Regions from separate parts of the Streptomyces sp. NBC_00569 genome, predicted to be linked through region 1. Evidence: riboswitches for the same ligand, from Rfam matches in the RefSeq annotation. Region 1 holds a riboswitch; each other region holds the start of a gene.
The links. Region 1 has a riboswitch for cyclic di-AMP ahead of OHO83_RS11100 (M23 family metallopeptidase). Riboswitches for the same ligand answer to the same signal wherever they lie in the genome.

Region 1 (2,259 bases):
GAACTCGGCGCCGTCCGCCGGGTCGGTCAGCGGCAGATTCACGTTCCGCACGCCGGGCAGCGTGACGTCGGGGCCTTCGAGGCGCTGGTCGGCGGCGTTGCGGAAGTCGAAGATCGTGTGCAGCCCGAGCGAGGAGAGGAACGCGGCGTCCTCATCCGTGGCGTGCGCGAGGTGACCACTGCGGAACAGCACGCCCTGCTTGACCCGTCGGCCGTCCACGGTCGGGAGACCACCGACATCGCGGAAGTTGCGCACTCCGGCCAACTCGGGCTCGGTGGACGGGACCTGCTGCGTCACGGGGGCTCCTCCCGGTCGACCGCGGCGCTGCTCGCCTGCGGGCGCCTTCGACGATACGACATGGCTGCCGGGGGCAACCATGTGAGAAGAGGCCGGCGATTGCGTGCTGAATGCCCGAAATAAGCAGGTAAGTAGGCAATAGGGCGTTACGAGATAACTAACCCCGAAATGAGGCCATATGGTGGCCGATAGGTGAGCAGGGTCATAGCGGTGACCGTGTGTGGCGACGGGCCCGAATGAATTTCCAGCAGGTATCGCACTTGCAAAGATCGCGAATCGACGGAGCGTGACGGCCTTTTCCGGAAAGGATCATTCAAGGATCAAGAACCGGAATGGCCAGGGGAATTCGCGGCTTGTCCCCGCGCTCTCCGCTCGCTTACGTTCAGCGCAATCCGGACGGACCGCCTCATCCTGCCGCCGCCCGGAAACCGCACATCGATCCGTGCTCGGCAGGAGCGGGGGACCCAGGTAGACCGCCGATTCCGGGACACCGGAACGGCTCGGGGTGAAGCCGTGCCCGAAACGGGCGCGGCCGGGCAGCTCCAGTCCGAACCCGACAGCTCACCTCGCAGGCGACGGAGAGGAACCCCCCATGCCCGCGAAGGGTAAGCACCGCCGTCCCAAGTCCCAGGGCTTCGCCCGCACGATCGTCGTCGCCGGCGTGGGCGGCGCCGCGCTCGCGCTGCCGCTGTTGGGTGCCACCGGTGCCCACGCCGCGACTCCCGCGGCCGCCCACTCGGTCGTGAAGGCCGCGGCCGCTCCCGCCGCTGCCAAGACCTACGCCGTCAAGGGCGGGGACACTCTTTCGAAGATCGCCGCCGCGCAGAACGTCAGCGGCGGCTGGAAGAAGCTCTACTCCGACAACCGCTCGGCCGTCGGCGACAACCCGTCCCTGATCCATCCGGGCCTGAAGCTGACGATCGGCCAGAAGGCCGCGGCCCCCGTCACGCAGGCTTCCGCGCCCAAGGCCGCCACCGGCGCCGGCTACACGCTGCCCGTCCAGAGCGCCTCCATCGGCACGGCCTACAAGACCGCGGGCAGTATGTGGTCCAGCGGCTACCACACCGGTGTCGACTTCGTGGTCCCGACGGGCACCCCGATCAAGGCCATAGCCGCGGGCACCGTCGTGTCGGCCGGTCTTGACGGCGCGTACGGCAACGAGGTCGTCATCCACCACGCCGACGGCAAGTACTCGCAGTACGCCCACATGTCGTCCCTCTCCGTCTCGTCCGGGCAGACCGTGACCGTGGGCCAGCAGCTCGGCCTCTCCGGCGCGACCGGCAACGTCACGGGCCCGCACCTGCACTTCGAGATCCGCACCACCCCGAGCTACGGCTCGGACGTGGACCCGGCCGCGTACCTCCGTGCGCACGGTGTCTCGCTCTGACCTCGACGCTGTGACGTCGCCCCGACCCTGACGGTGTGACGTGAAGGTGTCTCGCTGAGGGCGAGGTGTGACGTGAAGGGGCGGGTCCGGTTCCGGGCCCGCCCCTTCACGTGTCCCCGTCGTATTCCTCAAATCTCGAAACTGACCGGGTGGGCTATATCACCACCCGTCAACCCCTGCCTACGGTCGCGTAGGTCACATCGCAGGGTGAAAGATGTGTGGTCGTGGCAAACGAATCGAGATCACTCAGCGGCGGCACGATTCGGTCCTACGCGGCGGTGGGGGACAGCTTCACCGAAGGCGTCGGGGACCCCGGTCCCGACGGGGCCTTCGTGGGCTGGGCCGACCGTCTCGCCGTCCTCCTGGACGACCGGACCCCCGAGCACTCCTTCCGGTACGCGAACCTCGCCGTGCGCGGCAAGCTCCTCGACCAGATCGTGGAGGACCAGCTCCCGCGAGCCGTCGAACTCGCCCCGGACCTGGTGACCTTCGCCGCCGGCGGCAACGACATCATCCGCCCCGGCACCGACCCCGACGACGTCGCGGAGCGCTTCGAGAAGGCCGTGGCCCGGCTG
Region 2 (2,259 bases), 7.3 Mb from region 1:
GTAGTCGGCAGAGGACTTCAGCAGCTTCCTCCCGGTCCGAGCCGAGACCTTCACCGGCATATCGGTGACGATCGGCAACTGACCCAACTGACTTCCCATCACCTGCAGACCCTTTCCTCAGCTCACGCACATCCTGAGCCGGCAAAGATCTCCAGGTGCCGCATAAGAGCCTTCACTGCTGAGCCCGGGGTATTCCGCGAGATCAGCAGGTCTACGCGACGTGTACTCGCATGACGGAGCCCGTCGCCCTCGCTTCAGTCGATCTTTCTGCCGAACCGCACACGGCGACGTTCAGGCACCACCCCGACCGACACCTGCCCATGAGCCCTGCAGGGGGCATTCCTCGGCCCGCACCCCCCGACCGATATTCACCGTAATTCACCACATAAGGTACCAAAAGCGACACGACAGTATGTCCGTCTTGCCTTAGAATTTGCCATTTCACGCCATTAGCCGCGTACAAAACGCTCTGTCCATATCGGAGGCATTCACGCGAAATATCGCACTCTGATATGCAATCTAATGGCATCCCGACCCGTATCCCCTTCAGTGAGTCCTGTCACAGGGACGGGCGCCGGCTCCGAGCTCCGCTGAGCCCACTTCCCTTCCGCACAAAGAAGGTTGGGCTTTTCGATCAAACAGAGCGGCGGGCTCCCGTGGCCAGAGAAAGGGCTCTCACATTCCCCTGTGGGAATTCTGGTCTTGTTCCGCCCGCTCCTTCTCGCCTAATGTCACCGTCAATCCGGATGGAACGCCGAATCCTGCCGCTGTCCGGAACCCCACCCACTCGGTTACGCACGGCAGGAGCGGGGGACCCAGTTAAGCCGCCGATCCGGTTTCCGGAACGGCTCGGGGTGAAGTCGCATTCGCAGTGCGTCCGGACATCTCCCGTCCGAACCCGACAGCTCACCTCGTAGGCGACGGAGAGGAAACAGAACATGCCCGCAAAGGGAAAGCACCGCCGCATCAAGTCCATCTCGCTCACCCGGGGAATCGCCGTCGCAGGCACGGGCGCGGCTGTGCTCGTTCTCCCGGTGCTCGGCGCGACCAGCGCCGGTGCGGCCCAGGGCGTCCCGGCTGCAAAGAGCGCCGCGGCCCCCACGACGTACGTCGTCGCCCAGGGCGACTCCCTCGCCAAGATCGCCCGTGAGCACTCTCTGAGCGGCGGCTGGAAGAAGCTGTACCAGGACAACCGAGCCACCGTCGGTGACAACCCGGGGCTGATCCACCCCGGCATCAAGCTCACGCTCGGCACGAAGAGCCCGGCCGAGCCCGCGGCCACCAGGGCGTCCGCCGAGCGGGCCGACCGCTCCGAGCAGCGGACCGCGCTCACCGCCACCCCTGCGAAGAAGACCTACACCAACAACCTCGACGGCTGGATCAAGGAGTCGCTCGACATCATGGCCAAGCACGGGATTCCCGGCTCGTACGAGGGCATCCACCGCAACATCATGCGCGAGTCCTCCGGCAACCCGCTGGCCATCAACAACTGGGACTCCAACGCTGTCGCAGGTACCCCGTCCAAGGGGCTCCTGCAGGTCATCGACCCCACGTTCAAGGCCTACCACGTGGCCGGTACCTCGATGAACAGCTACGACCCCGTCGCCAACATCACCGCCGCCTGCAACTACGCGGCCGCCAAGTACGGCTCGATCGACAACGTGAACGGCGCGTACTGACAGCCGGTTTCACCATCAGGCTCGCAGTCGTCGCGGGCGGACCGGGCTCGTCCTGTGCCTGCCGTACGAGCAGGAACTCCCCAACGACTGCCTGTTGAAGCGCATCGATGATGCCGTGGCCCTGAAGTCCCGTAAGCACGAAGGGACTTCAGGGCCTTCTTCTGTCCTGTTCAACCCCTTGCACGCCATCACCGCCGTGCATATCCTCCCCGCGAATCGAAGCGCTTCGACATCACGGAGAGACACAGCATGGCAGACTCACACCCGGTCATCCCCGGGTTCCACCCGGACCCCAGCGTCTGCCGCGTCGGCGACGACTACTACCTCGCGTGCTCGAGCTTCGAGTACGTCCCCGGGGTGCCGCTCTTCCACAGTCGCGACCTGGTGCACTGGCGGCAGATCGGCAACGTCCTCGACCGGCCCGCACAGCTGCGGCTGCCCTGGGACACACCCTCCTCCGCCGGGATCTACGCGCCGACGCTGCGCCATCACGACGGTCGCTTCTGGCTGATCGTGACCAATGTGAGCTCGGGCGGCGGCAATCTGCTCGTCTCCGCGACCGACCCGGCGGGCCCCTGGT
Region 3 (2,259 bases), 790 kb from region 1:
CCAGGTGCTCGGCACGTACTGCCTGGGCGGCACCCTCACCTCCCGCCTGGACCGTGTCCTGCGCGAGGAGAAGGGATACACCTACGGCGTGCGGGCGTTCGGCCAGGTGCTGCGCTCGGCGCCGGACGGGACGGGCGCAGCGATGCTCGCCATCAGCGGCTCCGTGGACACGCCGAACACGGGTCCGGCGCTCGACGACCTCTGGAAGGTGCTGCGCACGCTCGCCGCCGAGGGTCTCACCGACGCCGAACGGGACGTGGCCGTACAGAACTTGGTCGGAGTCGCCCCGCTCAAGTTCGAGACCGCCGCGGCGGTCGCGGGGACGCTCGCCGATCAGGTCGAGCAGCACCTGCCGGACGACTTCCAGGCGGAGCTGTACCGGCGGCTCGCCGCGACGGGCACCGTGGAGGCCACCGCGGCCGTCGTGAGCGCCTTCCCGATGGACCGTCTGGTGACGGTGCTCGTCGGTGACGCAGCCCAGATCGAGGAGCCCGTCAGGGCGCTCGGCATCGGAGAGGTGACCGTCGTCACGGGCTGACCGTGACCGGTGTGCAACGAGGGGCCCCGGTGGGCGAGATGACCACCGGGGCCCCTGTATGTCCGAATTGAACCAGTGGTTGCCTGTCTGCCCTGTGGCATGCGCTACAAAAGCCCGGTTCCGTTTGTTGATTGAAAGATGCCCCGCTTAGCGTCGGTCCGGCTGTCCGCCAGATGTACGCCGCGCCCGCGGCACCGGACGGTCATCGCCGAGTCCCCCAAGGCGCGAGCCGGGGGAGCCGGGGACCCACCGTCCCTGGGGTGAATCGGACGCCCTTCCCTGAAGGGGGTCCGTAGGAGACCTTCCTGCTCCGAACCCGTCAGCTAACCCGGTAGGCGAGAAGGAAGGAAAGGATCAGCCACTCCATGGCGTTCACCCGTGCCACCGGGAAGCACCGTCGCCCGAGCCGTCTCACGCGCACCACCGCGCAGGTCGCCGGCGTCGCCGCGCTCACCACGACCGGTGTCATCGGAGGCCTCGCCGCCCCCGCCCTCGCCGCTGACGACGCGTCTCTCGAGCAGACCGGCCTGACCAAGGCCATCTCCATCGGCGACTCCCTCGCGGAGCAGATCGACGCGCAGGCCGCCGCCCAGCAGCATGCCGCCGACGTGGCCGCCGCGAAGGAGAAGGCCGAGGCCGCCGCCAAGAAGAAGGCCGAGGAGGACCGGCGCAAGGCCGCCGCCAAGGCCAAGGCCGAGCGCGAGGCCAAGGAGCGCGCAGCCCGTGCGGCCGAGCGCAAGCGCCTGAACGCCTTCGTCATGCCCGTCACCGGCTCGTACGTGTCGACCGCGTACAAGGCCAGCAGCGGCCTGTGGTCCTCCGGCAGCCACACCGGCATCGACTTCCACGCCGCCAGCGGCACTTCGGTCCACGCCGTGGGCGCGGGCACCGTCGTGGAGGCGGGCTGGGGCGGCGCCTACGGCAACAACATCGTCATCAAGATGAACGACGGCACGTACACGCAGTACGGCCACCTGTCGTCCATCGGCGTCTCCGTCGGCCAGACGGTCATCCCGGGGCAGCAGATAGGCCTCTCCGGGGCGACCGGCAACGTCACCGGCCCGCACCTCCACTTCGAGGCGCGCACGAGCCCCGAGTACGGCTCGGACATCGACCCCGTCGCGTACCTGCGCCTGCACGGCATCAACGTCTGACCTTCGCCGCGCAGTCGCGACGACGTCACCGAAAGCCCCGGCTCACCGAGCCGGGGCTTTCGGCGTCACCGGCCACGCTCGTCACCGACGCGGCTCGTTCGCCCCCGGCTGCGCTGTCCAAAAAATATCCATGGATTACGGCCTGCCATCGGAAATTCGCGCCCGCTGGAATAGAGTCGCCGGGCAGGCGCGCTGAACGGATTTCAATCGCGCTGTACGAGCGACTGTCAACCGCGTTTCGCGGGGATTAAGGCGGAGGTCGGTTCATGCGCATTCCGGCGCACTCGGTATGCACGGCGATCCGCGACGACATCGTCTCCGGTGTCCACGAGCGCGGCGGCAGACTCACCGAGGAGGTGCTCGCCCGCCGCTACGGAGTCTCCCGCGTCCCCGTGCGCGAAGCGCTGCGCACTCTGGAGGCCGAGGGCTTCGTCGTCACCCGCAGGCACGCGGGCGCGTGCGTCGCCGAACCCACCACGCAGGAGGCGGCGGACCAGCTGGAGATCCGGATGCTCCTCGAACCGCTCGCCGCGGCCCGCGCCGCGCAGCGCCGCACCGAGGCGCACC

Region 2: another riboswitch for cyclic di-AMP. It lies ahead of OHO83_RS43880 (transglycosylase SLT domain-containing protein); the one in region 1 lies ahead of OHO83_RS11100 (M23 family metallopeptidase).
Region 3: another riboswitch for cyclic di-AMP. It lies ahead of OHO83_RS14480 (M23 family metallopeptidase); the one in region 1 lies ahead of OHO83_RS11100 (M23 family metallopeptidase).

What each region holds. Positions count from the first base shown of each region.
Region 1 is NZ_CP107783.1:2,429,614-2,431,872, reverse strand. Features, by position in the region: gene OHO83_RS11105 (tyrosine-protein phosphatase) at 1-297, opposite strand, end outside; cyclic di-AMP (ydaO/yuaA leader) riboswitch at 724-885, shown strand; gene OHO83_RS11100 (M23 family metallopeptidase) at 890-1,684, shown strand; gene OHO83_RS11095 (SGNH/GDSL hydrolase family protein) at 1,909-2,259, shown strand, end outside.
Region 2 is NZ_CP107783.1:9,720,131-9,722,389, reverse strand. Features, by position in the region: cyclic di-AMP (ydaO/yuaA leader) riboswitch at 743-935, shown strand; gene OHO83_RS43880 (transglycosylase SLT domain-containing protein) at 939-1,679, shown strand; gene OHO83_RS43875 (glycoside hydrolase family 43 protein) at 1,929-2,259, shown strand, end outside.
Region 3 is NZ_CP107783.1:3,223,199-3,225,457, reverse strand. Features, by position in the region: gene OHO83_RS14485 (M16 family metallopeptidase) at 1-538, shown strand, start outside; cyclic di-AMP (ydaO/yuaA leader) riboswitch at 735-890, shown strand; gene OHO83_RS14480 (M23 family metallopeptidase) at 904-1,692, shown strand; gene OHO83_RS14475 (GntR family transcriptional regulator) at 1,959-2,259, shown strand, end outside.